3 regions of the Neobacillus sp. OS1-32 genome follow, and region 2 is predicted to be linked to each of the others. Evidence: a T-box and tRNA genes for the amino acid it is inferred to sense, from the RefSeq annotation. Region 2 holds a T-box; the other regions hold tRNA genes.
What was found. The T-box of region 2 lies ahead of RCG24_RS01780 (glycine--tRNA ligase). A T-box ahead of a tRNA ligase gene usually reads a tRNA of that ligase, here a tRNA-Gly.

Region 1: it encodes a tRNA-Gly, which carries the amino acid that the T-box ahead of RCG24_RS01780 (glycine--tRNA ligase) is inferred to sense. The anticodon was not compared.
Region 3: it encodes a tRNA-Gly, which carries the amino acid that the T-box ahead of RCG24_RS01780 (glycine--tRNA ligase) is inferred to sense. The anticodon was not compared.

Annotation. Positions count from the first base shown of each region.
Region 1 is NZ_CP133263.1:2,998,442-3,008,508, forward strand. It holds gene tsaD (tRNA (adenosine(37)-N6)-threonylcarbamoyltransferase complex transferase subunit TsaD) at 1-477, opposite strand, end outside; gene rimI (ribosomal protein S18-alanine N-acetyltransferase) at 474-923, opposite strand; gene tsaB (tRNA (adenosine(37)-N6)-threonylcarbamoyltransferase complex dimerization subunit type 1 TsaB) at 934-1,641, opposite strand; gene tsaE (tRNA (adenosine(37)-N6)-threonylcarbamoyltransferase complex ATPase subunit type 1 TsaE) at 1,638-2,093, opposite strand; tRNA gene RCG24_RS14845 (tRNA-Asp) at 2,260-2,336, opposite strand; tRNA gene RCG24_RS14850 (tRNA-Met) at 2,340-2,413, opposite strand; rRNA gene rrf (5S ribosomal RNA) at 2,583-2,699, opposite strand; rRNA gene RCG24_RS14860 (23S ribosomal RNA) at 3,042-5,983, opposite strand; rRNA gene RCG24_RS14865 (16S ribosomal RNA) at 6,467-8,016, opposite strand; tRNA gene RCG24_RS14870 (tRNA-Gly) at 8,139-8,212, opposite strand; tRNA gene RCG24_RS14875 (tRNA-Pro) at 8,402-8,478, opposite strand; tRNA gene RCG24_RS14880 (tRNA-Arg) at 8,485-8,561, opposite strand; tRNA gene RCG24_RS14885 (tRNA-Leu) at 8,621-8,706, opposite strand; tRNA gene RCG24_RS14890 (tRNA-Leu) at 8,766-8,850, opposite strand; tRNA gene RCG24_RS14895 (tRNA-Gln) at 8,862-8,936, opposite strand; tRNA gene RCG24_RS14900 (tRNA-Glu) at 8,999-9,070, opposite strand; tRNA gene RCG24_RS14905 (tRNA-Ser) at 9,087-9,174, opposite strand; tRNA gene RCG24_RS14910 (tRNA-Asn) at 9,179-9,253, opposite strand; gene RCG24_RS14915 (SprT family protein) at 9,499-9,972, opposite strand; gene cmpA (cortex morphogenetic protein CmpA) at 10,067-10,067, shown strand, end outside.
Region 2 is NZ_CP133263.1:336,206-346,272, forward strand. It holds gene RCG24_RS01745 (HD family phosphohydrolase) at 197-2,338, shown strand; gene ybeY (rRNA maturation RNase YbeY) at 2,335-2,805, shown strand; gene RCG24_RS01755 (diacylglycerol kinase family protein) at 2,789-3,178, shown strand; gene RCG24_RS01760 (cytidine deaminase) at 3,393-3,794, shown strand; gene era (GTPase Era) at 3,784-4,707, shown strand; gene RCG24_RS01770 (YqzL family protein) at 4,868-5,011, shown strand; gene recO (DNA repair protein RecO) at 5,223-5,975, shown strand; T-box leader at 6,025-6,201, shown strand; gene RCG24_RS01780 (glycine--tRNA ligase) at 6,265-7,647, shown strand; gene RCG24_RS01785 (transcriptional regulator CcpN) at 7,673-8,305, shown strand; gene RCG24_RS01790 (pyruvate, water dikinase regulatory protein) at 8,339-9,148, shown strand; gene dnaG (DNA primase) at 9,782-10,067, shown strand, end outside.
Region 3 is NZ_CP133263.1:3,222,468-3,232,534, reverse strand. It holds rRNA gene RCG24_RS16150 (23S ribosomal RNA) at 1-2,174, shown strand, start outside; rRNA gene rrf (5S ribosomal RNA) at 2,267-2,383, shown strand; tRNA gene RCG24_RS16140 (tRNA-Val) at 2,394-2,469, shown strand; tRNA gene RCG24_RS16135 (tRNA-Thr) at 2,484-2,556, shown strand; tRNA gene RCG24_RS16130 (tRNA-Lys) at 2,589-2,664, shown strand; tRNA gene RCG24_RS16125 (tRNA-Lys) at 2,697-2,772, shown strand; tRNA gene RCG24_RS16120 (tRNA-Leu) at 2,782-2,866, shown strand; tRNA gene RCG24_RS16115 (tRNA-Gly) at 2,875-2,949, shown strand; tRNA gene RCG24_RS16110 (tRNA-Leu) at 2,955-3,043, shown strand; tRNA gene RCG24_RS16105 (tRNA-Arg) at 3,054-3,130, shown strand; tRNA gene RCG24_RS16100 (tRNA-Pro) at 3,137-3,213, shown strand; tRNA gene RCG24_RS16095 (tRNA-Ala) at 3,226-3,301, shown strand; rRNA gene RCG24_RS16090 (16S ribosomal RNA) at 3,628-5,177, shown strand; rRNA gene RCG24_RS16085 (23S ribosomal RNA) at 5,638-8,574, shown strand; rRNA gene rrf (5S ribosomal RNA) at 8,800-8,916, shown strand; gene RCG24_RS16075 (CtsR family transcriptional regulator) at 9,111-9,572, shown strand; gene RCG24_RS16070 (protein-arginine kinase activator protein McsA) at 9,657-10,067, shown strand, end outside.

The DNA.
Region 1 (10,067 bases), 1.7 Mb from region 2:
TTCCCCAATCACCTCAAAATGACCATGTTCCTTCATATAGACCAGCTCTGTATGTCCCCCTGAGACGACCAGGGCTAAGAGTGGAAACTGCAGTTCTGTTACCAGCCGATTGGCATAAATATGCCCGGCAATATGATGGACTGGCACAAGCGGTTTTTGATGCGCAAAGGCCAGCGCTTTCGCCGCATTAACCCCTATTAAGAGAGCACCTACCAAACCCGGGCCTTCAGTAACAGCAATTGCATCAATTTCTGACATTGTGACATTTGCCTGCTTAAGCGCCGCTTCGATCACAATCGTTATTTGTTCAACATGATGTCTGGAGGCAATCTCCGGGACAACCCCTCCAAAGCGTTTATGGCTTTCAATTTGCGATGCTACAACGTTCGCGATAATTTCGCGGCCATTCTTTGTAATCGCCGCTGCCGTTTCATCGCAGCTTGTTTCAATTCCTAAAATTAACAAATCCTTTTTCATACGTTCACCCACATTACTAAGGCGTCTTCTTGATTATCCGAATAATAATTTTTCCGAATGCCGCCATTTTGGAATCCCATTTTTCGATACAGCGATTGAGCGATATGATTCGTCACCCTCACTTCCAGTGTCATTGTCCGGACTCCTTTAAGACGGGCAAGTTCCATTAAATAGCGCATCATCGCGTCACCAAGTTTTTTTCCGCGATATTCCGGGAGGATGGCAACATTCGTCACATGTGCTTCATCCACAATCATCCATGCTCCGCAGTAACCAACTACCCTTTTGTCATGTTCAATGACAATGTAAACCGCAAATTGGTTATTGTGTAATTCATTATAAAAAGCCTCCCTGCTCCACGGCAGCGTGAAAGAAGCATGTTCCACCTCTAAAACCTGGTCAATATCATCTTCTCGCATATAGCGAAATACATATGAATCGTCCATTTCTCATTTCCTATCCATTTAAAGTTTTTCCTTGTTTCTCCAGCCACTTTGCTTCGGCCTCCGCTAAGCGAATATAGTTAGGCACAAAAGTATGCACATCCTCACCCGGCTTATCTTTTCCTAACCATGCTAGCTCAGCAGGACGGGGATTTTGTTCAGTTGGATTTGCAAAAATCGCCTTTGACCCCAATCTTTCTTCAAATACCTTGCGATGAAGCGGCACATCATTACCGACAAACAAAACAGCTTGGCCTAGTTGCGCTAATTTGGGTGCCCAATCTACAGCCATTGCTAACTGATCTGGTTCAACGGTGGTAAGTCTACCATTTTCAAAACGGTACAACCCTGTATAGACTTGTCCCCTTCTAGCGTCAAATATAGGTGACACATAGCCTTCAAAGCGTCTTGCCGGCGCGGCTGCCAATACCTCCAGGCTGGAAATGCCGACAAGAGGAATATTTAACGACCACGCTAATGTTTTCGCAATGGTTACGCCAATTCTTACTCCAGTATAAGAGCCTGGACCCTTGGCGACCACAATTTTTGTCAAATCTGTCGGCTGCTTTTCACAATCCTCCATGAGTGTCTGAATCGCCGGCATGATCCGAATGGAGTGATTCTTTTTTAAATTGGTAATATATTCACCAATTACTTGATCTTCCTGTAAAAGCGCTACCCCCAACGGATTATTGGAAGTATCGATCGCTAAAATCGTCATTGAAAAATCTCCTTACATAATTGCTCATATCTTCGGCCTTTGGGAATGAGGACGATGGTTCGCTGTTCGCCTTCATGATGATATAAATAAACCGTTAACAGCTCATTAGGCAGCTGCTCTTTGATGACATGGGCCCATTCCACTACAGTGACACCATGACCTTCAAAGTATTCATCAAATCCCAAATCCTCCAATGAATCTTCTACCCGATAGACATCCATATGATATAAAGGGAGCCTCCCCTGATACTCTTTTATAATGGTAAAAGTGGGGCTGTTAACAGTCCTCTTAATATCCAAACCTTTAGCAATACCTTTTGTAAAAGTAGTTTTGCCTGCCCCTAAATCGCCTTCAAGGGCAATCACATCACCCGGCTGCAAATGGGCGGCAATTCTTTCTGCAAATTCACTGGTTTCCTCTGAATTATTTGTTTTTAGTTCATACTGGGCCATCTAATCACCTATTTTACTGTAAAAGATCTTTATCTTCATTTTACCTTATTTTTATACAAAAAAACCTTAGGATGTTTCCTAAGGGAACGTATTTGATATGTAGTCTTTTAGTTAGCGAACATAAAAAAAGCCGAAACATCGTTTCGTGCTGACTATTTTTTGAAGATGGCGGTCTGGACGGGACTCGAACCCGCGACCTCCTGCGTGACAGGCAGGCATTCTAACCAGCTGAACTACCAGACCAGATTGCGGGGGCAGGATTTGAACCTGCGACCTTCGGGTTATGAGCCCGACGAGCTACCGGACTGCTCCACCCCGCGATAATAATAAGATATAAAATTTTCCTATGCCCCATGCATAAGGACTGTCCCTTCCTCTACCAGCTTATTCAGAGGAGCTAATGCGTCGGGACAACTCGGAGTTTATTCATTGAAGCAACGCTCGTTGCTCCACCCCGCGATAATAGAAAAATATTGTTTTATTAAAACAGCCCGGCAGCGTCCTACTCTCACAGGGGCGCGTGCCCCAACTACCATCGGCGCTGAGAAGCTTAACTTCCGTGTTCGGTATGGGAACGGGTGTGACCTTCTCGCCATCACCGCCGGACTATTTAGCTGACACTATTTTATTATAATGTCTTTTTGAAATTTTTCAAGGGGAAATCTAAATTTTTTCATTCCCTCAAAACTAGATAATACAGAAGAAGTTCCATTGAAGAACGAGTTCGCTTTCTGATTCATGTCTAGCTCCAGCGTCCAGCAACTAGTGTCTTTCGGTCTTTTCCCTACGATAAGTCAACATTGAATCGTTTCACTCTTCGTGTTTCCTTTATCTCAGTCAAAGCCCACCACAAGGAACACTTCGTCAGCGTAGGCATCGCACGAGGAAAAAGCATTAGCTTTTTCGAGGAAGCCATACGTTGCTAAGCGGACGCTTCCGCTTTTCTATTTGGTTAAGTCCTCGATCGATTAGTATCAGTCAGCTCCACGTGTCACCACGCTTCCACCTCTGACCTATCAACCTGATCATTTTTCAGGGATCTTACTAGCTTAAAGCTATGGGAAATCTCATCTCGAGGGGGGCTTCATGCTTAGATGCTTTCAGCACTTATCCCGTCCGCACATAGCTACCCAGCGATGCCTTTGGCAAGACAACTGGTACACCAGCGGTGCGTCCATCCCGGTCCTCTCGTACTAAGGACAGCTCCTCTCAAATTTCCTGCGCCCACGACGGATAGGGACCGAACTGTCTCACGACGTTCTGAACCCAGCTCGCGTACCGCTTTAATGGGCGAACAGCCCAACCCTTGGGACCGACTACAGCCCCAGGATGCGATGAGCCGACATCGAGGTGCCAAACCTCCCCGTCGATGTGGACTCTTGGGGGAGATAAGCCTGTTATCCCCAGGGTAGCTTTTATCCGTTGAGCGATGGCCCTTCCATGCGGAACCACCGGATCACTAAGCCCGACTTTCGTCCCTGCTCGACTTGTAGGTCTCGCAGTCAAGCTCCCTTGTGCCTTTACACTCTGCGAATGATTTCCAACCATTCTGAGGGAACCTTTGGGCGCCTCCGTTACTCTTTGGGAGGCGACCGCCCCAGTCAAACTGCCCACCTGACACTGTCTCCCACCCCGATTGAGGGGTGCGGGTTAGAATTTCAATACAGCCAGGGTAGTATCCCACCGACGCCTCCACCGAAGCTGGCGCTCCGGTTTCTCAGGCTCCTACCTATCCTGTACAAGCTGTACCAAAATTCAATATCAGGCTACAGTAAAGCTCCATGGGGTCTTTCCGTCCTGTCGCGGGTAACCTGCATCTTCACAGGTACTATAATTTCACCGAGTCTCTCGTTGAGACAGTGCCCAGATCGTTACGCCTTTCGTGCGGGTCAGAACTTACCTGACAAGGAATTTCGCTACCTTAGGACCGTTATAGTTACGGCCGCCGTTTACTGGGGCTTCGATTCAGAGCTTCGCTTTTAAGGCTAACCCCTCCTCTTAACCTTCCAGCACCGGGCAGGCGTCAGCCCCTATACTTCGCCTTGCGGCTTCGCAGAGACCTGTGTTTTTGCTAAACAGTCGCCTGGGCCTATTCACTGCGGCTTTTCAGGGCTATGCACCCTAAAAAGCACCCCTTCTCCCGAAGTTACGGGGTCATTTTGCCGAGTTCCTTAACGAGAGTTCTCTCGCTCACCTTAGGATTCTCTCCTCGCCTACCTGTGTCGGTTTGCGGTACGGGCACCTTGAATCTCGCTAGAGGCTTTTCTTGGCAGTGTGGAATCAGGAACTTCGGTACTGTATTTCCCTCGCCGTCACAGCTCGAGCCTTCACGGTGAACGGATTTTCCTATTCACCAGCCTAACTGCTTGGACGCGCATGACCAGCAGCGCGCTTACCCTATCCTCCTGCGTCCCCCCATCACTCAAACGATTCAGAGGTGGTACAGGAATATCAACCTGTTGTCCATCGCCTACGCCTTTCGGCCTCGGCTTAGGTCCCGACTAACCCTGAGCGGACGAGCCTTCCTCAGGAAACCTTAGGCATTCGGTGGATGAGATTCTCACTCATCTTTCGCTACTCATACCGGCATTCTCACTTCTAAGCGCTCCACCAGTCCTTCCGGTCCAGCTTCAACGCCCTTAGAACGCTCTCCTACCACGGACACCAACGGTGTCCATCCACAGCTTCGGTGATACGTTTAGCCCCGGTACATTTTCGGCGCAGAGTCACTCGACCAGTGAGCTATTACGCACTCTTTAAATGGTGGCTGCTTCTAAGCCAACATCCTGGTTGTCTAAGCAACTCCACATCCTTTTCCACTTAACGTATACTTTGGGACCTTAGCTGGTGGTCTGGGCTGTTTCCCTTTTGACTACGGATCTTATCACTCGCAGTCTGACTCCCACGGGTAAGTCTTTGGCATTCGGAGTTTGTCTGAATTCGGTAACCCGATGAGGGCCCCTAGTCCAAACAGTGCTCTACCTCCAAGACTCCAAGCCGTGAGGCTAGCCCTAAAGCTATTTCGGAGAGAACCAGCTATCTCCAAGTTCGATTGGAATTTCTCCGCTACCCACACCTCATCCCCGCACTTTTCAACGTGCGTGGGTTCGGGCCTCCAGTAGGTGTTACCCTACCTTCACCCTGGACATGGGTAGATCACCTGGTTTCGGGTCTACAACTACATACTAAAGATCGCCCTACTTAAGACTCGCTTTCGCTGCGGCTCCGTCTCTTCAACTTAACCTTGCATGCAATCGTAACTCGCCGGTTCATTCTACAAAAGGCACGCCATTACCCGTTAAAGGGCTTTGACTACTTGTAGGCACACGGTTTCAGGTTCTCTTTCACTCCCCTCCCGGGGTGCTTTTCACCTTTCCCTCACGGTACTGGTTCACTATCGGTCACTAGGGAGTATTTAGCCTTGGGAGATGGTCCTCCCAGCTTCCGACCAGATTTCACGTGTCCGGCCGTACTCAGGATCCACTCAGGAGGGAACGAAGTTTCGACTACAGGGCTTTTACCTTCTCTTGCGGACCTTTCCAGATCGCTTCGTCTACTCCGTTCCTTTGTAACTCCATGTTGAGTGTCCTACAACCCCGAAAGGCAAGCCTTTCGGTTTGGGCTGTTCCCGTTTCGCTCGCCGCTACTTGGGGAATCGCGTTTGCTTTCTCTTCCTCCGGGTACTTAGATGTTTCAGTTCCCCGGGTCTGCCTTCCTTACCCTATGAATTCAGGTAAGGATCCTACTCCATTACGAGCAGGGGGTTCCCCCATTCGGAAATCTCCGGATCGACGCTTACTTACAGCTCCCCGAAGCATATCGGTGTTAGTCCCGTCCTTCATCGGCTCCTAGTGCCAAGGCATCCACCGTGCGCCCTTTCTAACTTAACCTCTGACAAATGATCAGCGTCGAATCTCTGCGTCAGCTTCGTTCACTCAGATCCTCACGTGCCCTTAAGCACGCTCCGGTCTTCGCTCACTCGCTTCCTTGACCTTCTCGCTGCTGATTTGTCATGACCTAAAAGGTTTAAAACCTAAAATGGCGATACTCGGTTCTTACTTGGTTACTTCTTCTATTACGATTATCTAGTTTTCAAGGAACAAGGCCACTGATTTTCATCACGAAGTGATGGATCATATAGCTTTATGAGAGATTATTCCCTCAAAACTAAACAAGGCGACTTCCACGAATCAACTTCATGAATGACCTTCTTAGTTTTGCTTCAAGCTGCCTTGCGACGAGCTGAGGAATACTTCCTCGAACTACTGCGGCGCAGGAGCAAACTTAACGAGAGGATTATTCTCTCAAAACTAAACAAACAAAATACGTACAACAAACTCTTTATTTGTTCGCAAGAACAAAATGATCCTTAGAAAGGAGGTGATCCAGCCGCACCTTCCGATACGGCTACCTTGTTACGACTTCACCCCAATCATTTGTCCCACCTTAGGCGGCTGGCTCCTTGCGGTTACCCCACCGACTTCGGGTGTTACAAACTCTCGTGGTGTGACGGGCGGTGTGTACAAGGCCCGGGAACGTATTCACCGCGGCATGCTGATCCGCGATTACTAGCGATTCCGGCTTCATGCAGGCGAGTTGCAGCCTGCAATCCGAACTGAGAATGGTTTTATGGGATTGGCTTAGCCTCGCGGCTTCGCTGCCCTTTGTACCATCCATTGTAGCACGTGTGTAGCCCAGGTCATAAGGGGCATGATGATTTGACGTCATCCCCACCTTCCTCCGGTTTGTCACCGGCAGTCACCTTAGAGTGCCCAACTGAATGCTGGCAACTAAGATCAAGGGTTGCGCTCGTTGCGGGACTTAACCCAACATCTCACGACACGAGCTGACGACAACCATGCACCACCTGTCACTCTGTCCCCCGAAGGGGAACGTCCTATCTCTAGGAGTGTCAGAGGATGTCAAGACCTGGTAAGGTTCTTCGCGTTGCTTCGAATTAAACCACATGCTCCACCGCTTGTGCGGGCCCCCGTCAATTCCTTTGAGTTTCAGCCTTGCGGCCGTACTCCCCAGGCGGAGTGCTTAATGCGTTAGCTGCAGCACTAAAGGGCGGAAACCCTCTAACACTTAGCACTCATCGTTTACGGCGTGGACTACCAGGGTATCTAATCCTGTTTGCTCCCCACGCTTTCGCGCCTCAGCGTCAGTTACAGACCAGAAAGCCGCCTTCGCCACTGGTGTTCCTCCACATCTCTACGCATTTCACCGCTACACGTGGAATTCCGCTTTCCTCTTCTGCACTCAAGTCCCCCAGTTTCCAATGACCCTCCACGGTTGAGCCGTGGGCTTTCACATCAGACTTAAAGGACCGCCTGCGCGCGCTTTACGCCCAATAATTCCGGACAACGCTTGCCACCTACGTATTACCGCGGCTGCTGGCACGTAGTTAGCCGTGGCTTTCTGGTTAGGTACCGTCAAGGTACCGGCAGTTACTCCGATACTTGTTCTTCCCTAACAACAGAGCTTTACGACCCGAAGGCCTTCATCGCTCACGCGGCGTTGCTCCATCAGACTTTCGTCCATTGTGGAAGATTCCCTACTGCTGCCTCCCGTAGGAGTCTGGGCCGTGTCTCAGTCCCAGTGTGGCCGATCACCCTCTCAGGTCGGCTACGCATCGTCGCCTTGGTGAGCCGTTACCTCACCAACTAGCTAATGCGCCGCGGGCCCATCTGTAAGTGACAGCTTGCGCCGTCTTTTAGCTTATCTACATGTGTAAATAAGAGTCATCCGGTATTAGCTCCGGTTTCCCGAAGTTATCCCAGTTTTACAGGCAGGTTGCCCACGTGTTACTCACCCGTCCGCCGCTAACCTCGAGGAGCAAGCTCCTCTTGATTCGCTCGACTTGCATGTATTAGGCACGCCGCCAGCGTTCGTCCTGAGCCAGGATCAAACTCTCCAATAAAGTTGAGTTGAAATAGCTCATAAAATTTAACGTTGGCTTCATTTCAATAAAGAAATGAATGATTATTGTTTGTTGACGTTTTTGTTTGTTTAGTTTTCAAAGAACCATCCAACTAATTAAAGTGGAGCGGGTGATGGGAATCGAACCCACAACAACAGCTTGGAAGGCTGTGGTTTTACCACTAAACTACACCCGCATATAATAATAATTTACTAACCACATTTTGCTTACGAATCTTCATGCCTCTTCCTCTTCAAGTTTAATCAAGGATGTTTTATGCGTCGAGGCAACTCGAAGTGAATCCATAGGTGCTTTTGCTCATGGCTGTGGTTTTACCACTAAACTACACCCGCATACATTATAAGATGAGGTTGATTATTTTGAATGGTCGGGAAAACAGGATTCGAACCTGCGACCCCTTGGTCCCAAACCAAGTGCTCTACCAAGCTGAGCTATTTCCCGTTAATATGGCGCGCCCGATAGGAGTCGAACCCATAACCTTCTGATCCGTAGTCAGACGCTCTATCCAATTGAGCTACGGGCGCGTTTTTAATAACCAACTTTTAAATAATATCACAAGCACATTGGTTTGTCAATGTTTTTTTGGTGCGGCCGAGAGGACTTGAACCTCCACGGTGTTGCCACCACTAGGCCCTCAACCTAGCGCGTCTGCCATTCCGCCACGACCGCATTATCAACGACGAGATTCATCTTAGCAGATATATTTCTATATTTCAAGAGGTAAATTCTGGTGCGGGTGAAGGGAGTCGAACCCCCACGCCTTGCGGCGCCAGATCCTAAGTCTGGTGCGTCTGCCAATTCCGCCACACCCGCATTTTTTGAAATGGCTGGGCTAGCAGGATTCGAACCTGCGAATGACGGAGTCAAAGTCCGTTGCCTTACCGCTTGGCTATAGCCCAACAATAATAAATTATTATGGAAAGAAACAGGAAATGGACTAAACCTCATCTCCCATTTCTGATGACCCCTACGGGATTCGAACCCGTGTTACCGCCGTGAAAGGGCGGTGTCTTAACCGCTTGACCAAGGGGCCGAAAATGTTTATTAAACGGAGAAGGAGGGATTTGAACCCTCGCGCCGCTTACGCGACCTACACCCTTAGCAGGGGCGCCTCTTCAGCCACTTGAGTACTTCCCCTATATGGCTCCGCAGGTAGGATTCGAACCTACGACCGATCGGTTAACAGCCGATAGCTCTACCACTGAGCTACTGCGGAAAAATAAAATGTATTCCATACTCATTGCATAAATTGTGTCCCCGCCTCAGTATGCTTATTCAAGCAGCGTCTCGGCGTGTACAACTCGCAGCTTTTCCACGACGCTTTGCTCGTCTTTACCACTGAGCTATTGCGGAATAAAACTAAAAAATAAGGCAGATGCCTTATCGACTCTTTACATTATAATGACGGGAGAAGTTAAAGTCAATAAGATTTATAGTAGAAATAAATGGAACGGAGCATATTTATTTTAGAATAACTTCCTTCACTTTTGCTAATTTGCCCCTGCACCTTCCGCAAACAAATCTGCTCGTGTTGATACTTCTTTTTCTCTGATAGGTAAGATGGCAATTGGTACATTGATAGACGAGAAATTTTTTCACGGGACGTTTTGCTTTGGCTTCCGGGAGCTGATTACAAAAACGGGGTGCACCTACTTTTTTTAATAACTGCTTAAAATCCTTATCACGGTGTTGGTGTCCTTTTCCTTCAAGATGAAGATGGTAATGACATAATTCGTGCTTAATGATCCCGATTAATTCCTTATGGCCAAGCTGCTCTAGATATCTCTTATTTATTTCTATATTATGGGTTCCCAGAAGATAGCGGCCCCCGGTGGTTCTTAATCTGGTGTTAAAAACTGCCCTATGCTTAAATGGCTTGCCGAATGAATCGATGGATATCTTTTCAACTAATAATTGCAGTTCTACATCATTCAATTTTCCGCTCCCTCGCTTCTGTAAGAACGTGACAACCTATTATAGCATATATTATTTATACACTTAATGAAAATCCACTTTGGGAGGTTTCATTA
Region 2 (10,067 bases):
AAGTGAGTTGGAATTTCTACTTTGAGAATTGTCTAGCTCCAGCGCCTAGCAGCTAGTGTCTTTCACGCTCCGCCCTACGATAAGTCAACATCGAATTGCTATCGCTCTTCGTGTTTCCTTTATCTCAGTTGGAGCGCTCCAAGCCATACGCTGCTGACCAAGGCGCTTGCGCTATTCTCAGTTGGAGGGATGATCGTTGGATTTTCTGCAGCAACACTTCATACGGATACGAAAGCTTCTGGATATAACTTTTTTTCGGGTGCTGTTTTTTATCATCTTAGGGATTGTCTTATATACTGCAATGTATAATAATGTCAAACCGGAAAAACTGAATCTAAGCCTGTTTTCTATCGCGGAAAAAACGATTCGTTCTCCAGGAACTGTTGAGGATAAAAAAAGTACAGAAATCAAACGGAAAGAGGCTCGAGACCAAGTACAGGATGTCTATGCTGTCAAAAAGGAATATGCCCAAAATCGGGTTGATTTAATAACCTCTATTTTTGATACTGCTTCGGAATTAAATGATGAAACAGATCAGAAGAAAGCAGCGGATAAGAAAGAACCAAGTGTTTCCGAAAAAGTGGAAAGCTTGAAGGGTAAATTAACCTCTACTGTTAATAAAGATTTAAGTAATCAGGTTTTTTCATCTTTAGTCCAAGCGAGTAACCAGGAGTTATCCATTGCCAAGGATTTAACGGTGACGGCCATTAACAATGTGATGACAAAACGGATTCCTGCTGATGAAGTGGAAAACGCTAAAAAGCGGGTGGAGGAAGAATTAAAATATAGTACGTTAAATGATGATTTGCGCAGGGCTTCCATTGAACTGGGGAGATACGCCGTCATTCAAAACGAATTCTATGATCCGGCAGCGACCGAGGAGCTGCGCAGGCAAGCAGCAGAAAGCGTTGAGCCGGTTAAAATTCTCCAAGGTCAAATTATTGTGGAAGAGGGAAAATTAATCAATCGGGAAATTTATCGTCAATTAAAACTTGTCGGTCTGCTACAAACGGAAAAATCCTTTAGACCATTCATTGGCTTAACGGTTCTGATCCTTATCATTCTGTTGGGTTTCTATTATTATTTTTATCAAGTGAAATCTTCGCCGGAAAAAAGACAAACAGACATGTTGATGTTTGGGATCACTTTTGTCCTGTCTATTTTTATCATGAAAATAATCAGTTTGCTGCAGGTATTTAATTACTCCTGGATTGGCTATCTTTTTCCTGCAGCTATGGCGGGCATGCTAATCAAAATTTTGATCGATGAAAAACTGGCTATCCTTACATCTCTAGTACTTGCCGTCTGTGGAAGCATTCTGTTTAATGAAGGTGTTGCCGGTACTCTGAATTTTTCTGAGGGAATTTACATTTTATTTAGCGCCTTGGCAGGAGTGCTCGCCTTAAATAAACGAAACCAACGATCGAGGATTTTACAAGCCGGTTCATTCTCGGCACTTGTCAATTTGTTAACCATCGTGGCCATTATGTACTTGCCCAATGGACAATTTACCGGTTTGGAGTTTGTGTACTATATCATTACAGCGTTTGTATCTGGAATTGGGGCTGCTGTGTTAACAATTGGACTCCTGCCGTTTCTGGAAGCAAGCTTTGGAATTCTGTCAACTATAAGGCTGATTGAGTTGTCTAATCCGAACCATCCATTGTTAAGAAAGATATTAATGGAGGCACCAGGGACTTATCACCATAGTGTGATGGTTGCGAATTTAGCAGAATCTGCTTGTGAAGCGATTGGTGCCAACGGCCTTTTGGCGCGGGTAGGAAGCTACTACCATGATATTGGAAAAACACGGCGGCCGAACTTTTTTATTGAGAACCAAATGCACCACGATAATCCGCATGACCGCCTGCCTCCGGAGAAAAGTGCAAGTATCATTATTGCTCATGTTACTGACGGCTCAGAAATATTAAAAAAGCATCATTTGCCAAAGGAAATTATTGAGATTGCTGAACAGCATCACGGGACAACCTTATTAAAATATTTTTACCATAAGGCATTGCAAAATGATCCGGATGTTGATGAGGCGGCCTATCGCTATCCCGGTCCGAAAGCACAATCAAAAGAATCGGCGGTTGTCGGGATTGCCGACAGTGTCGAGGCAGCTGTACGTTCCATATCACAGCCCACACCAGAAGGAATTGAAACACTGGTAAGAAAAATAGTGACCGACCGCTTGGAGGACGGCCAATTTAATGAATGTGATTTAACATTTAAGGAAATTGACACCGTAACACATGCATTATGTGAGACATTAAAGGGGATATTCCATTCAAGAATAGAATATCCAGAAATGACAAAGAAGGTGAAACAGGCATGACCTTACTGATTGATACTATGGATGAAACGAAAGAATTGACGGAGCAGCAATTACTTGAAATCGAAAGGCTGTTAAATTTTGCAGCGCAAAAGCAAAATATTAAGGAGCATAGTGAGGTTTCCGTAACATTTGTGACGAATGAGCGAATTCAGGAAATTAACCGCGAATATCGCGATAAGGATGCCCCGACAGATGTTATCTCTTTCGCCATGGAAGAGATGGGAGAAGGAGAGGTTGAAGTGCTGGGGGCTGGGCTGCCCCGTGTCTTAGGGGACATTATTATTTCGGTACCAAAAGCGAAAGAACAGGCAGCGGAATATGGCCATTCTTTTGCCCGGGAACTTGGCTTCTTGGCAGTTCACGGTTTTTTGCATCTTCTAGGCTATGACCATATGAACGAGGCGGATGAAAAAGAAATGTTTACGCTGCAGAAGGAAATCTTAAACGAATATGGACTTACACGATAATCACAAATCTCATTCGGTTTTACGCTCTTTTTCTTTTGCGGTAAATGGCCTTTTTATCGGCCTTCTGCAAGAAAGAAACATGCGGATCCATTTGCTATGCTCGGTGGTCGTGGTGTTTATTTCTGTTTACTTTTCCATTTCGATAATCGAATGGATCGTCATTCTTTTTGCAATCGGAGGCATGTTTGCTTTAGAATTATTGAACAGTGCAATTGAAAGAGTCGTGGACCTGACAAGTCCGGAATATCATCCGCTGGCAAAGCAGGCAAAAGACATGGCAGCGGGAGCTGTGCTTGTATATGCTGTCCTCTCGATTATCGTCGGCGTCCTGATTTATTACCCGTATATTCGAAAGTTATTTATCCTGAATTAACAAGTAATAAAACGTGCTGATTGAAGTTTCACATGATATAGGTTTATTGAATGGCCTTTGATAAAATCATAGCAAATTATTTCAAGGACAAAATTAGACTTTTGTGAAAATTCCAATTTTTTTATTACTTTTTTGCTACAAGTAATGATTTTATCTGATTTTTAATGTAAAATATAGAAACAGCAGGCTTATTGCTGGAAAGGAAGTAAGACTAGTGAAAATCAAGCAACTAATTGAAGAAGCAAAAAAAGCTAGGGAAAAAGCATATGTTCCATATTCTAAATTTGGAGTAGGAGCTGCCCTGCTAACTGCGGATGGAAAAGTATATCATGGCTGTAATATCGAAAATGCTGCCTATAGCATGTGTAATTGCGGTGAACGGACTGCTATTTTTAAAGCGGTTTCAGAAGGCGACAGGGATTTTAAAATGATCGCTGTGGTTGCCGATACTCTTCGTCCATGCTCCCCTTGTGGAGCCTGCCGGCAAGTAATGGCTGAATTATGTCCTAAAGATATGAAGGTGATCCTGACAAATCTAAAAGGGGATATTTTGGAGCTAACTGTTGAGGATTTATTACCTGGTGCGTTCATGGCGGATGATTTAAATGGAAAATAATCGAACTGAAAGAGCTGCTTATAAATCGGGATTTATCTCCATCATTGGCCGACCAAATGTTGGGAAATCTACCTTCCTTAATCGGGTCATCGGTCAAAAGATTGCGATCATGAGCGATAAACCACAAACTACTCGGAATAAAGTACAAGGTGTTCTCACGCAGGAAGATGCCCAAATGATTTTTATCGACACGCCGGGTATCCATAAGCCAAAGCATAAATTAGGCGATTTTATGATGAAGGTGGCCCAAAACACTCTTAAAGAAGTCGATCTAGTTTTGTTTATGGTAAATGCTGAAGAAGGATTTGGACGTGGCGAAGAATTTATCATTGAAAAATTTCGCACGATCAACACACCTGTTTTTCTGGTCATAAATAAAATTGATAAGATTCATCCGGATGAATTATTGTCGATAATCGAATCATATAAAGAAAAATTTTCCTTTAAAGAAATCGTTCCTATATCGGCATTAGAGGGAAATAATGTCGAGCGTCTTTTGGAACAAATTAAAGGGTTTTTACCTGAGGGACCGCAATATTACCCGGCAGATCAAGTAACTGATCATCCAGAAAGGTTTATCATTTCCGAACTGATTCGCGAAAAAGCACTTCACTTAACCAGGGAAGAAATTCCTCATTCCTTAGCCGTAGTGATCGATAAAATTGAGCGGCAAGAGGGCAGGAATATTATTCATGTCATGGCCACAATCATTGTCGAACGCGATTCGCAAAAAGGAATCATTATTGGAAAAAAAGGCAGCATGTTAAAGGAGATTGGCAAGCGTGCCCGCGTTGATATTGAAAATCTGCTTGGTTCACAAGTGTTTTTAGAATTGTGGGTAAAAGTTCAAAAGGATTGGCGGAATAAAATGTCACAACTGCGCGAGTACGGCTTTAATGAAGATGAGTACTAATCCGTTCGCCCTATCTAGAATATTACTCAAGTTTTAAGAATATGCATGGACCGCATTTACAAAATTTACGTCTTATGATTTTAGTGTGGGCAGGCCAAGATAATTGTAAGCTTTAGGACCCAAAAATACGCTAGTCTAAAAATTGAAAGGTGGGGTTTTCGTGTTGGATTTAACGTGGAAAGTATTTACCCAGACCGGTAATATCGACACATATCTTCTCTTTAAAGAACTTGAGAAGGAAAACCAAGAAATACCCGGTAATTCGAATGAAGAGCTAGCACAAATGGATAATCCTATTTTCTAGTAGCCGCACACTTCTAATTGAAAAGGGGCGGAGCGCCGCATAAAGAAATTCATTCTAACCAGTTGTAGATATAAATAAACATTTTCTAATTTGAATGTAGTTTAGTTTAGCTCTTCTCACACCGCCTTATTGGCAAGGTGTGGGTTTCTGGATTAGTGTTTCTATAGTAAAAGGTGCCGTGCCCGGCTATTTAGTTTGGGATGGTGACATTATGCTTCAGAAGTGTGAAGGCATCGTCATTAGAGCAACTGATTATGGTGAAACCAATAAAATTGTCACTTTGTATACCAGGGAATGGGGGAAAATCGGCGTGATGGCCAGAGGGGCAAAAAAGCCGAACAGCCGTCTCTCCTCCATTACCCAGCTTTTTACTTACGGTTATTTTCTCATTCAAAAAGGAACCGGTTTAAGCGGTTTACAGCAAGGTGAAATCATCACATCTTTTCGTTCGATTGGTGAAGACATTTTTTTAACCGCCTATGCAAGCCTGATCGTTGAATTAACCGATAAATGTACCGACGAGAAGAAACCGAATCCATTTCATTTTGAGTTATTATATCAGACTCTAAATCTAATGAATGAGGGGTATGATCCGGATATTTTGATCGATATTTATGAAATGAAAATGCTAAATGTATTAGGATTATATCCGGTCTTAAACCAATGTTCTGTTTGCGGCCAGTCTTCCGGACATTTTTCTTTTTCCATTCGTGAAGGCGGGTTTATCTGCCATCGTTGTCTGGAGCATGACCCCTATCATTTTAAAATTTCACCAGCTGCTGTTAAATTGTTGCGGCTCTTTTATTATTTTGATTTGTCACGTTTAGGGAGCATCTCTGTAAAAGACACGACCAAAGCCGAACTCAAAAAGGTGATCGATGCCTATTATGACGAATATTCAGGACTGCATCTGAAATCGAAAAAATTTCTCGACTCAATGGCCCATTTTCGAAATCTTTTATAGAATTTGTTGACATTATTGTTTGTTTTGGTTATTATACTCAATAAAATTAATAATTGCGCTGAAGGAAAGTAGTACTTAGGCACAATCTATAAAAGCGAACCTAGGATGGTGTGAGCTAGGGTATAGAAGCTTAAGGAAGGCGTTCCGGAGCAATTTGATTACATGAAAAGAGGCCGGCAGCTGCCGGCAAATAGGGTGGAACCGCGGGTTAACTCTCGTCCCTATGCGTAAAAGCATAGAGGCGGGAGTTTTTTCATTGACTAATTCAATAAAAGGAGTTATCGAAAAAATGAATGTAACCATGGAACAAATCGTTTCTCACGCAAAGCACAGAGGGTTTATTTTCCCAGGCTCAGAAATTTACGGCGGTCTTGCAAACACTTGGGATTACGGCCCATTAGGAGTTGAATTTAAAAACAATATAAAGCAGGCCTGGTGGAAAAAATTCGTCCAACAGACGCCGTTAAACGTCGGCTTAGATGCAAGTATCTTAATGAATCCGAGAACATGGGAAGCTTCTGGACATATCGGCAACTTTAATGACCCAATGATTGATTGCAAGAATTGTAAAGCGCGGCATCGTGCCGATAAATTAATTGAAAATGCCCTTGAAGAAAAAGGGATCGAAATGGTTGTTGATGGTCTTCCATTTACGAAAATGGAAGAATTAATCAAGGAACATCATATTGCCTGCCCCGACTGCGGAAGTCATGATTTTACCGGCATCAGGCAATTTAATCTAATGTTCAAAACCTTCCAGGGAGTGACGGAAACTAGCACAAACGAGATTTTTCTGCGCCCTGAAACGGCACAAGGAATTTTTGTTAACTTTAAAAATGTCCAAAGAACCATGAGGAAGAAACTGCCGTTTGGTATCGCGCAAATTGGAAAAAGCTTTAGAAATGAAATTACACCGGGGAATTTTACCTTCCGTACAAGAGAATTTGAACAAATGGAGTTGGAGTTTTTCTGCAAGCCGGGAGAAGAATTAAAATGGTTTGACTATTGGAAGCAATTTGCCGAAAACTGGCTGCTTTCATTAGGCCTCAAAAAAGATAACTTAAGACTCCGCGATCACTCTGAGGAAGAACTTTCCCATTACAGTAATGCAACCACAGACTTTGAATATAAGTTTCCGTTCGGCTGGGGTGAGCTTTGGGGAATTGCTTCGAGAACCGATTACGATTTAAAACAGCATATGGAATATTCCGGTGAGGACTTCCACTACCTGGATCCCGACACAAATGAAAAGTATATTCCTTACTGTATCGAACCTTCACTTGGTGCAGACCGGGTTACCTTAGCCTTTTTAATTGATGCTTATGATGAGGAACAACTTGAAGACGGCACTTCCAGAACTGTTATGCATTTCCATCCGGCGCTTGCTCCATTTAAGGCTGCTGTTCTGCCATTATCGAAAAAGCTGTCTGAAGGAGCCAAGGAAGTTTTTGCAGCCCTTTCTGAGCATTTTAATGTAGATTATGATGAGTCTGGTTCCATCGGTAAACGTTACCGCCGCCACGATGAAATCGGTACACCATTCTGTATCACCTATGATTTTGATTCCATCGAGGACAAAATGGTAACCGTCAGAGACCGGGATACAATGGAACAAACTCGCCTGCCAATTACAGAGCTAATTAGCTTTTTGCATGAAAAGATCAGGTATTAAAATGAAACATTCAATGGTCTAATGGGTGGTGAGGACAATAGAACTAACAAAACGTCAGGAGCAGATATTGCAAATCGTCAAAGAAAGCGGCCCGATAACGGGAGAACACATTGCCGAGCAATTAAACCTAACTCGGGCAACATTGCGTCCAGATCTAGCCATTTTAACGATGGCTGGGTTCCTGGATGCTAGGCCGCGGGTTGGCTACTTTTACACGGGAAAATCAGGAACGCAATTATTAACTGAAAATCTGCAAAAAATTTATGTGAAAGAATACCAATCCATTCCGGTTGTCGTAAATGAAAACGTTTCGGTTTATGATGCCATTTGCACAATGTTTTTAGAGGATGTAGGGACATTATTCGTCGTAGACAAAGGTTCGCATTTAGTTGGGGTTTTATCCAGAAAAGATTTACTACGGGCCAGCATTGGAAAACAGGAACTGACAACCATTCCTGTACATATCATCATGACGCGTATGCCAAACATCACGATGTGTGAACGGGAGGACCTTTTAATTGATGTTGCCAAAAAGTTAATTGAAAAACAAATTGATGCCCTCCCGGTTGTTAAAAAGACAGATCACGGGTTTGAGGTAATCGGAAGAATAACGAAAACGAATATAACCAGGGCATTTGTTGCTCTGGGCGAAGAATAAAATGTTGCTTTTCAGAGGGGATGATGAAAGGGAATGAATACGTCAATTATTTATGTCGTATCCGATTCAGTTGGGGAAACAGCAGAATTAATGACGAAAGCAGCTATTAGTCAGTTTAACGGCTCCGGAATGACTTTGAAACGATTTCCCTATGTTGAAGATAAGGAACATATTGATGAAGTATTGTCCCTCGTCTCATTAGACAAGGGGATGGTCGCATTTACTCTGGTAAAACCAGAAATGCGCACATATATGCTAAAGCGGGCGGAAAAAGAGGGAATTGTGGCTGTTGACCTCATCGGTCCAATCATCGATAATATTCAAGCTTTTACCGGTAAGACGCCTTTATTTGAGCCAGGCCTTGTGAGAAAACTGGACGAGGATTATTTCAAAAAGATCGAAGCAATCGAGTTTGCCGTCAAATATGATGATGGCAGAGACCCCCGGGGAATTTTAAAAGCGGATATTGTGTTAATTGGCGTATCGAGGACCTCGAAAACGCCATTATCGCAATACCTCGCACATAAGCGCCTAAAGGTCGCCAATGTGCCGCTTGTGCCGGAGGTTGACCCGCCTGAGGAACTTTATCGGGTACCGAAAGAAAAGTGCTTTGGGTTAAAAATCAGCCCTGAAAAATTAAATCATATCCGCAGAGAGAGGTTAATTTCTTTAGGGTTAAATGATCAAGCAAGTTATGCCAATATCAATCGAATTCGAGAAGAAATAGACTTTTTTGAGCAGGTCGTGACCAAAATTAACTGTCCAGTTATCGATGTAACCAATAAGGCAGTAGAGGAAACAGCCAATGTTATTCTTAGCTATTTTTATAAAGGAAAAGCTTAACACATAATCTTTTGATTATGTGTTTTCTAATGAAAAAAGTAAGCAAAAGTTGTGGCAAATTGATCATAAATATACTATAATAAAAAATTGTGATAAAAATGAATCTTTTAGGTTTAGACTTGCATGGGAACGAATAAACTATTTACTGTCAGATGTCAAGTCAGATACCATATTTGTCTCTTAAAAAATTCGACATAAATCCTATCTCTCTTTTTCATGAAAACAAAAATGCTTATTAGATAAAATCCCCCTAAAATATGTCTAAACCACTCACTTGTTGTAATGTTTTCATGATAAAAATAGACATTAAAGAAGGAATATGCAGAGTAATGTAGAATTAATAAAAAGAAAAAAGCTGTTCCGACAATTTATATGGTTACTCCAAACCCTGTCCGGATAAGGCGGAAATTGTCGAACCTGTTTCAGGATATGAAGTTGGACTCTTAATGCGGCTTCCTATGATCATCAAGATGGGAGTACATAGGCCAACAGGAATATGTTAATACCTTAAAGAGACCAAATTCTTTTCAATCTGAAGATCGTTTGCGATTGACAATGAAATTTTGTCGAAAATTGAAGGGATTTAGCGGATGTATGTCGAATAAATGTTGTTAGCAAAATGGAGTTGTTTTCATGGCAGAACGTATTTCCGAAGAAAAGATAACCCAAATTCGTCAGGCTGTAGATATAGTTGAAATTATCAGTGACTATGTTCAATTAAAAAAACAGGGACGAAATTACTTCGGATTATGCCCCTTCCATGGAGAAAGTACTCCTTCTTTTTCGGTCTCACCCGATAAGCAGATTTTCCATTGCTTTGGCTGTGGTGCTGGTGGAAATGTTTTTACTTTCTTAATGGAGCTAGAGGGCATTTCATTTCAAGAGTCCGTAATCAAACTAGCCTCCCGGGCGAATATTG
Region 3 (10,067 bases), 1.5 Mb from region 2:
CTACTGGAGGCCCGAACCCACGCACGTTGAAAAGTGCGGGGATGAGGTGTGGGTAGCGGAGAAATTCCAATCGAACTTGGAGATAGCTGGTTCTCTCCGAAATAGCTTTAGGGCTAGCCTCACGGCTTGGAGTCTTGGAGGTAGAGCACTGTTTGGACTAGGGGCCCTCATCGGGTTACCGAATTCAGACAAACTCCGAATGCCAAAGACTTACCCGTGGGAGTCAGACTGCGAGTGATAAGATCCGTAGTCAAAAGGGAAACAGCCCAGACCACCAGCTAAGGTCCCAAAGTATACGTTAAGTGGAAAAGGATGTGGAGTTGCTTAGACAACCAGGATGTTGGCTTAGAAGCAGCCACCATTTAAAGAGTGCGTAATAGCTCACTGGTCGAGTGACTCTGCGCCGAAAATGTACCGGGGCTAAACGTATCACCGAAGCTGTGGATGGACACCGTTGGTGTCCGTGGTAGGAGAGCGTTCTAAGGGCGTTGAAGCTGGACCGGAAGGACTGGTGGAGCGCTTAGAAGTGAGAATGCCGGTATGAGTAGCGAAAGATGAGTGAGAATCTCATCCACCGAATGCCTAAGGTTTCCTGAGGAAGGCTCGTCCGCTCAGGGTTAGTCGGGACCTAAGCCGAGGCCGAAAGGCGTAGGCGATGGACAACAGGTTGATATTCCTGTACCACCTCTGAATCGTTTGAGTGATGGGGGGACGCAGGAGGATAGGGTAAGCGCGCTGCTGGTCATGCGCGTCCAAGCAGTTAGGCTGGTGAATAGGAAAATCCGTTCACCGTGAAGGCTGAGCTGTGACGGCGAGGGAAATACAGTACCGAAGTTCCTGATTCCACACTGCCAAGAAAAGCCTCTAGCGAGATTCAAGGTGCCCGTACCGCAAACCGACACAGGTAGGCGAGGAGAGAATCCTAAGGTGAGCGAGAGAACTCTCGTTAAGGAACTCGGCAAAATGACCCCGTAACTTCGGGAGAAGGGGTGCTTTTTAGGGTGTCAAAGCCCTGAAAAGCCGCAGTGAATAGGCCCAGGCGACTGTTTAGCAAAAACACAGGTCTCTGCAAAGCCGCAAGGCGAAGTATAGGGGCTGACGCCTGCCCGGTGCTGGAAGGTTAAGAGGAGGGGTTAGCCTTAAAAGCGAAGCTCTGAATCGAAGCCCCAGTAAACGGCGGCCGTAACTATAACGGTCCTAAGGTAGCGAAATTCCTTGTCAGGTAAGTTCTGACCCGCACGAAAGGCGTAACGATCTGGGCACTGTCTCAACGAGAGACTCGGTGAAATTATAGTACCTGTGAAGATGCAGGTTACCCGCGACAGGACGGAAAGACCCCATGGAGCTTTACTGTAGCCTGATATTGAATTTTGGTACAGCTTGTACAGGATAGGTAGGAGCCTGAGAAACCGGAGCGCCAGCTTCGGTGGAGGCGTCGGTGGGATACTACCCTGGCTGTATTGAAATTCTAACCCGCACCCCTCAATCGGGGTGGGAGACAGTGTCAGGTGGGCAGTTTGACTGGGGCGGTCGCCTCCCAAAGAGTAACGGAGGCGCCCAAAGGTTCCCTCAGAATGGTTGGAAATCATTCGCAGAGTGTAAAGGCACAAGGGAGCTTGACTGCGAGACCTACAAGTCGAGCAGGGACGAAAGTCGGGCTTAGTGATCCGGTGGTTCCGTATGGAAGGGCCATCGCTCAACGGATAAAAGCTACCCTGGGGATAACAGGCTTATCTCCCCCAAGAGTCCACATCGACGGGGAGGTTTGGCACCTCGATGTCGGCTCATCGCATCCTGGGGCTGTAGTCGGTCCCAAGGGTTGGGCTGTTCGCCCATTAAAGCGGTACGCGAGCTGGGTTCAGAACGTCGTGAGACAGTTCGGTCCCTATCCGTCGTGGGCGCAGGAAATTTGAGAGGAGCTGTCCTTAGTACGAGAGGACCGGGATGGACGCACCGCTGGTGTACCAGTTGTCTTGCCAAAGGCATCGCTGGGTAGCTATGTGCGGACGGGATAAGTGCTGAAAGCATCTAAGCATGAAGCCCCCCTCGAGATGAGATTTCCCATAGCTTTAAGCTAGTAAGATCCCTGAAAAATGATCAGGTTGATAGGTCAGAGGTGGAAGCGTGGTGACACGTGGAGCTGACTGATACTAATCGATCGAGGACTTAACCAAATAGAAAAGCGGAAGCGTCCGCTTAGCGAAACTCGTTCTTATGACTTCTTCAGCATTATCTAGTTTTGAGGGAATGAACCTCAATTGAATAGTCCGGCAGTGATGGCGAGAAGGTCACACCCGTTCCCATACCGAACACGGAAGTTAAGCTTCTCAGCGCCGATGGTAGTTGGGGCACGCGCCCCTGTGAGAGTAGGACGTTGCCGGGCATAAAGTAATGGAGGATTAGCTCAGCTGGGAGAGCATCTGCCTTACAAGCAGAGGGTCGGCGGTTCGATCCCGTCATCCTCCACCATATTTTATTTCTTTGCCGGCCTAGCTCAATTGGTAGAGCAACTGACTTGTAATCAGTAGGTTGGGGGTTCAAGTCCTCTGGCCGGCACCTTTTGCCTCTTTTATCAATTTGTTGATAATGGGCCATTAGCTTAGTTGGTAGAGCATCTGACTCTTAATCAGAGGGTCGAAGGTTCGAGTCCTTCATGGCCCACCATTAAAAGCAATCGACAAAAGGTTAAACAGTATGAGCCATTAGCTCAGTCGGTAGAGCATCTGACTTTTAATCAGAGGGTCGAAGGTTCGAGTCCTTCATGGCTCACCATTTAATAATGCGGGTGTGGCGGAATTGGCAGACGCACCAGACTTAGGATCTGGCGCCGTAAGGCGTGGGGGTTCGACTCCCTTCACCCGCACCATTCAATATGCGGAAGTAGTTCAGTGGTAGAACACCACCTTGCCAAGGTGGGGGTCGCGGGTTCGAATCCCGTCTTCCGCTCCAGATTTGCCGGGGTGGCGGAACTGGCAGACGCACAGGACTTAAAATCCTGCGGTAGGTGACTACCGTACCGGTTCGATTCCGGTCCTCGGCACCATGTTAATAATGCGCCCGTAGCTCAATTGGATAGAGCGTCTGACTACGGATCAGAAGGTTATGGGTTCGACTCCTATCGGGCGCGCCATATTAACGGGAAATAGCTCAGCTTGGTAGAGCACTTGGTTTGGGACCAAGGGGTCGCAGGTTCGAATCCTGTTTTCCCGACCATTTTTTAGTTTGGGGGCCTTAGCTCAGCTGGGAGAGCGCCTGCTTTGCACGCAGGAGGTCAGCGGTTCGATCCCGCTAGGCTCCACCAAAATTATAAAAATATGTTGACAAAGACTATCATTCTTGTTAACATAAGAAAGTCGCTTTTGAGCGATGATCGTTCTTTGAAAACTAAACAAACAAAAACGTCAACATAGAAAAGCGAAAGCACCCTGGTCAGCACCGTATGGCCTAGAGTGCTCCAACTGAGATAAAGGAAACACGAAGAAGCCGAAGGCAATTCGATGTTGACTTATCGTAGGGCGGAGTGCGAAGGACACTAGGTGCTAGGGCGCTGTAGCTGGACAACAATAATCATTCATTTCTAACGAAATGAAGCCAACGTTAAATTTTATGAGCTAATCAACTCGAACTTTATTGGAGAGTTTGATCCTGGCTCAGGACGAACGCTGGCGGCGTGCCTAATACATGCAAGTCGAGCGAACCTTTAGGAGCTTGCTCCTAAAGGTTAGCGGCGGACGGGTGAGTAACACGTGGGCAACCTGCCTGTAAGACTGGGATAACTTCGGGAAACCGGAGCTAATACCGGATGACTCTTATTTACACATGTAGATAAGCTAAAAGACGGCGCAAGCTGTCACTTACAGATGGGCCCGCGGCGCATTAGCTAGTTGGTGAGGTAACGGCTCACCAAGGCGACGATGCGTAGCCGACCTGAGAGGGTGATCGGCCACACTGGGACTGAGACACGGCCCAGACTCCTACGGGAGGCAGCAGTAGGGAATCTTCCACAATGGACGAAAGTCTGATGGAGCAACGCCGCGTGAGCGATGAAGGCCTTCGGGTCGTAAAGCTCTGTTGTTAGGGAAGAACAAGTATCGGAGTAACTGCCGGTACCTTGACGGTACCTAACCAGAAAGCCACGGCTAACTACGTGCCAGCAGCCGCGGTAATACGTAGGTGGCAAGCGTTGTCCGGAATTATTGGGCGTAAAGCGCGCGCAGGCGGTCCTTTAAGTCTGATGTGAAAGCCCACGGCTTAACCGTGGAGGGTCATTGGAAACTGGGGGACTTGAGTGCAGAAGAGGAAAGCGGAATTCCACGTGTAGCGGTGAAATGCGTAGAGATGTGGAGGAACACCAGTGGCGAAGGCGGCTTTCTGGTCTGTAACTGACGCTGAGGCGCGAAAGCGTGGGGAGCAAACAGGATTAGATACCCTGGTAGTCCACGCCGTAAACGATGAGTGCTAAGTGTTAGAGGGTTTCCGCCCTTTAGTGCTGCAGCTAACGCATTAAGCACTCCGCCTGGGGAGTACGGCCGCAAGGCTGAAACTCAAAGGAATTGACGGGGGCCCGCACAAGCGGTGGAGCATGTGGTTTAATTCGAAGCAACGCGAAGAACCTTACCAGGTCTTGACATCCTCTGACACTCCTAGAGATAGGACGTTCCCCTTCGGGGGACAGAGTGACAGGTGGTGCATGGTTGTCGTCAGCTCGTGTCGTGAGATGTTGGGTTAAGTCCCGCAACGAGCGCAACCCTTGATCTTAGTTGCCAGCATTCAGTTGGGCACTCTAAGGTGACTGCCGGTGACAAACCGGAGGAAGGTGGGGATGACGTCAAATCATCATGCCCCTTATGACCTGGGCTACACACGTGCTACAATGGATGGTACAAAGGGCAGCGAAGCCGCGAGGCTAAGCCAATCCCATAAAACCATTCTCAGTTCGGATTGCAGGCTGCAACTCGCCTGCATGAAGCCGGAATCGCTAGTAATCGCGGATCAGCATGCCGCGGTGAATACGTTCCCGGGCCTTGTACACACCGCCCGTCACACCACGAGAGTTTGTAACACCCGAAGTCGGTGGGGTAACCGCAAGGGGCCAGCCGCCTAAGGTGGGACAAATGATTGGGGTGAAGTCGTAACAAGGTAGCCGTATCGGAAGGTGCGGCTGGATCACCTCCTTTCTAAGGATAAAAAGTTTGACGTTTTTGTTGTTTAGTTTTGAGAGAATAATCTCTCAATGAAGTAACGTGCTCCTGCGCCGTAGTAGTTCGAGGAAGTATTCCTCAGCTCGTCGCAAGGCAGCTTGAAGCAAAACTAAGAAGACTTTTCATGAAGTTGATTCGTGGAAGTCGCCTTGTTTAGTTTTGAGAGAATAATCTCTCATAAAGCTATATGATCCATCACTTCGTGATGAAAATCAGTAGCCTTGTTCCTTGAAAACTAGATAATCGTAATAGAAGAAGTAACCAAGTAAGAACCGAGTAATCGCTCATTTATGGTTTTAAACCTTTTAGGTCATGACAAATCAGCAGCGAGAAGGTCAAGGAAGCGAGTGAGTGAAGACCGGAGCGTGCTTAAGGGCACGTGAGGATCTGAGTGAACGAAGCTGACGCAGAGATTCGACGCTGATCATTTGTCAGAGGTTAAGTTAGAAAGGGCGCACGGTGGATGCCTTGGCACTAGGAGCCGATGAAGGACGGGACTAACACCGATATGCTTCGGGGAGCTGTAAGTAAGCGTCGATCCGGAGATTTCCGAATGGGGGAACCCCCTGCTCGTAATGGAGCAGGATCCTTACCTGAATTCATAGGGTAAGGAAGGCAGACCCGGGGAACTGAAACATCTAAGTACCCGGAGGAAGAGAAAGCAAACGCGATTCCCTAAGTAGCGGCGAGCGAAACGGGAACAGCCCAAACCGAAAGGCTTGCCTTTCGGGGTTGTAGGACACTCAACATGGAGTTACAAAGGAACGGGGTAGACGAAGCGATCTGGAAAGGTCCGCAAGAGAAGGTAAAAGCCCTGTAGTCGAAACTTCGTTCCCTCCTGAGTGGATCCTGAGTACGGCCGGACACGTGAAATCCGGTCGGAAGCTGGGAGGACCATCTCCCAAGGCTAAATACTCCCTAGTGACCGATAGTGAACCAGTACCGTGAGGGAAAGGTGAAAAGCACCCCGGAAGGGGAGTGAAAGAGAACCTGAAACCGTGTGCCTACAAGTAGTCAAAGCCCTTTAACGGGTAATGGCGTGCCTTTTGTAGAATGAACCGGCGAGTTACGATTGCATGCAAGGTTAAGTTGAAGAGACGGAGCCGCAGCGAAAGCGAGTCTGAATAGGGCGATTAGAGTATGTAGTTGTAGACCCGAAACCAGGTGATCTACCCATGTCCAGGGTGAAGGTAGGGTAACACCTACTGGAGGCCCGAACCCACGCACGTTGAAAAGTGCGGGGATGAGGTGTGGGTAGCGGAGAAATTCCAATCGAACTTGGAGATAGCTGGTTCTCTCCGAAATAGCTTTAGGGCTAGCCTCACGGCTTGGAGTCTTGGAGGTAGAGCACTGTTTGGACTAGGGGCCCTCATCGGGTTACCGAATTCAGACAAACTCCGAATGCCAAAGACTTACCCGTGGGAGTCAGACTGCGAGTGATAAGATCCGTAGTCAAAAGGGAAACAGCCCAGACCACCAGCTAAGGTCCCAAAGTATACGTTAAGTGGAAAAGGATGTGGAGTTGCTTAGACAACCAGGATGTTGGCTTAGAAGCAGCCACCATTTAAAGAGTGCGTAATAGCTCACTGGTCGAGTGACTCTGCGCCGAAAATGTACCGGGGCTAAACGTATCACCGAAGCTGTGGATGGACACCGTTGGTGTCCGTGGTAGGAGAGCGTTCTAAGGGCGTTGAAGCTGGACCGGAAGGACTGGTGGAGCGCTTAGAAGTGAGAATGCCGGTATGAGTAGCGAAAGATGAGTGAGAATCTCATCCACCGAATGCCTAAGGTTTCCTGAGGAAGGCTCGTCCGCTCAGGGTTAGTCGGGACCTAAGCCGAGGCCGAAAGGCGTAGGCGATGGACAACAGGTTGATATTCCTGTACCACCTCTGAATCGTTTGAGTGATGGGGGGACGCAGGAGGATAGGGTAAGCGCGCTGCTGGTCATGCGCGTCCAAGCAGTTAGGCTGGTGAATAGGAAAATCCGTTCACCGTGAAGGCTGAGCTGTGACGGCGAGGGAAATACAGTACCGAAGTTCCTGATTCCACACTGCCAAGAAAAGCCTCTAGCGAGATTCAAGGTGCCCGTACCGCAAACCGACACAGGTAGGCGAGGAGAGAATCCTAAGGTGAGCGAGAGAACTCTCGTTAAGGAACTCGGCAAAATGACCCCGTAACTTCGGGAGAAGGGGTGCTTTTTAGGGTGTCAAAGCCCTGAAAAGCCGCAGTGAATAGGCCCAGGCGACTGTTTAGCAAAAACACAGGTCTCTGCAAAGCCGCAAGGCGAAGTATAGGGGCTGACGCCTGCCCGGTGCTGGAAGGTTAAGAGGAGGGGTTAGCTCACGCGAAGCTCTGAATCGAAGCCCCAGTAAACGGCGGCCGTAACTATAACGGTCCTAAGGTAGCGAAATTCCTTGTCAGGTAAGTTCTGACCCGCACGAAAGGCGTAACGATCTGGGCACTGTCTCAACGAGAGACTCGGTGAAATTATAGTACCTGTGAAGATGCAGGTTACCCGCGACAGGACGGAAAGACCCCATGGAGCTTTACTGTAGCCTGATATTGAATTTTGGTACAGCTTGTACAGGATAGGTAGGAGCCTGAGAAACCGGAGCGCCAGCTTCGGTGGAGGCGTCGGTGGGATACTACCCTGGCTGTATTGAAATTCTAACCCGCACCCCTCAATCGGGGTGGGAGACAGTGTCAGGTGGGCAGTTTGACTGGGGCGGTCGCCTCCCAAAGAGTAACGGAGGCGCCCAAAGGTTCCCTCAGAATGGTTGGAAATCATTCGCAGAGTGTAAAGGCACAAGGGAGCTTGACTGCGAGACCTACAAGTCGAGCAGGGACGAAAGTCGGGCTTAGTGATCCGGTGGTTCCGCATGGAAGGGCCATCGCTCAACGGATAAAAGCTACCCTGGGGATAACAGGCTTATCTCCCCCAAGAGTCCACATCGACGGGGAGGTTTGGCACCTCGATGTCGGCTCATCGCATCCTGGGGCTGTAGTCGGTCCCAAGGGTTGGGCTGTTCGCCCATTAAAGCGGTACGCGAGCTGGGTTCAGAACGTCGTGAGACAGTTCGGTCCCTATCCGTCGTGGGCGCAGGAAATTTGAGAGGAGCTGTCCTTAGTACGAGAGGACCGGGATGGACGCACCGCTGGTGTACCAGTTGTCTTGCCAAAGGCATCGCTGGGTAGCTATGTGCGGACGGGATAAGTGCTGAAAGCATCTAAGCATGAAGCCCCCCTCGAGATGAGATTTCCCATAGCTTTAAGCTAGTAAGATCCCTGAAAGATGATCAGGTTGATAGGTCAGAGGTGGAAGCGTGGTGACACGTGGAGCTGACTGATACTAATCGATCGAGGACTTAACCAAAATCGAAAAGCGGAAGCGTCCGCTTAGCAACGTATGGCTTGGAGGGCTTTGACTGAGATAAAGGAAACACGAAGAGTGAAACGATTCGATGTTGACTTATCGGAGGGAAAAGACCGAAAGACACTAGTTGCTGGACGCTGGAGCTGGACAATTAATATAAGCGAACTCGTTCTTACACTTCTTCTATATTATCTAGTTTTGAGGGAATGAACCTCAATTGAATAGTCCGGCGGTGATGGCGAGAAGGTCACACCCGTTCCCATACCGAACACGGAAGTTAAGCTTCTCAGCGCCGATGGTAGTTGGGGCACGCGCCCCTGTGAGAGTAGGACGCTGCCGGGCAAACAAAAAAGACAATCTGCATAGGTTGTCTTTTTTGTTTTGTTAAATTAGTAATATTTTCTCATATATTTTATGTTTTGTTCCTATAAGATTTGGAGAAAATCATAGTGTAGTGATTCGTTGCATCTTAGGAAAAAATTAAGTATAATTAATGTCAAATATAGTCAAAGTCAGATCGAAGTGGGGGTGCGAAGATGAGGAACATCTCCGATATTATTGAGCAATATTTAAAGCGGGTTTTAGAGTTGAGTGAAGCGGACCATGTGGAGATAAAGAGAAGTGAAATAGCTGATAAATTCCAGTGTGTACCGTCACAAATAAATTACGTTATCAATACCCGATTTACAATCGAGAGGGGCTATATTGTCGAAAGTAAACGTGGTGGCGGGGGATATATCCGTATCATGAAAGTGGAATCCCACGATTCAGCTGATTTAATTGACCATTTATTGTCACTTTTTCAAAGCAGGATTAGTCAAGCGAGTGCAGAAGATGTTATAGGAAGGTTAATTGACGAGGACATCATAACGGATCGGGAAGCAAAAATAATGTTAAGCGTGATGGACCGTTCTGTTCTATATATTGATCTTCCGTATCGTGATGAACTAAGAGCAAGAATGCTAAGAGCCATGCTTACGACTTTGAAATATAAATAGTAATATAGCAGTATTTCCTAATTTAAACAGGGTTTTATTCCTAATGATTACAAGAAAAAGTCAAGCGTTAGGAGAGGTGAAATTATGATTTGTCAAGAGTGTCATCAAAGGCCTGCGGCATTTCACTTTACAAAAATTGTTAATGGTGAAAAAACAGAGGTAAATCTTTGTGAAGTATGTGCCCAAGAAAAAGGTGAAATATTGATGTTTAATGGACAGTCGGGCTTTGATTTTAATAACTTATTAGCAGGATTATTAAAAATTGACCCCACTTTTCAAAAGCCAAGCCAAAGTCCATTTCAACAGGAGGAACTCCTTCATTGTGAAAACTGTTCAATGACATTCCCGCAATTTTTAAAACTGGGCCGGTTTGGCTGTTCCCACTGTTATGAAACCTTTAAAGACCAGTTACAGCCTGTATTAAGAAGGCTTCATAGTGGCAACTGGACACATAACGGGAAAATTCCAAAAAGAATTGGCGGCGATTTACATCTG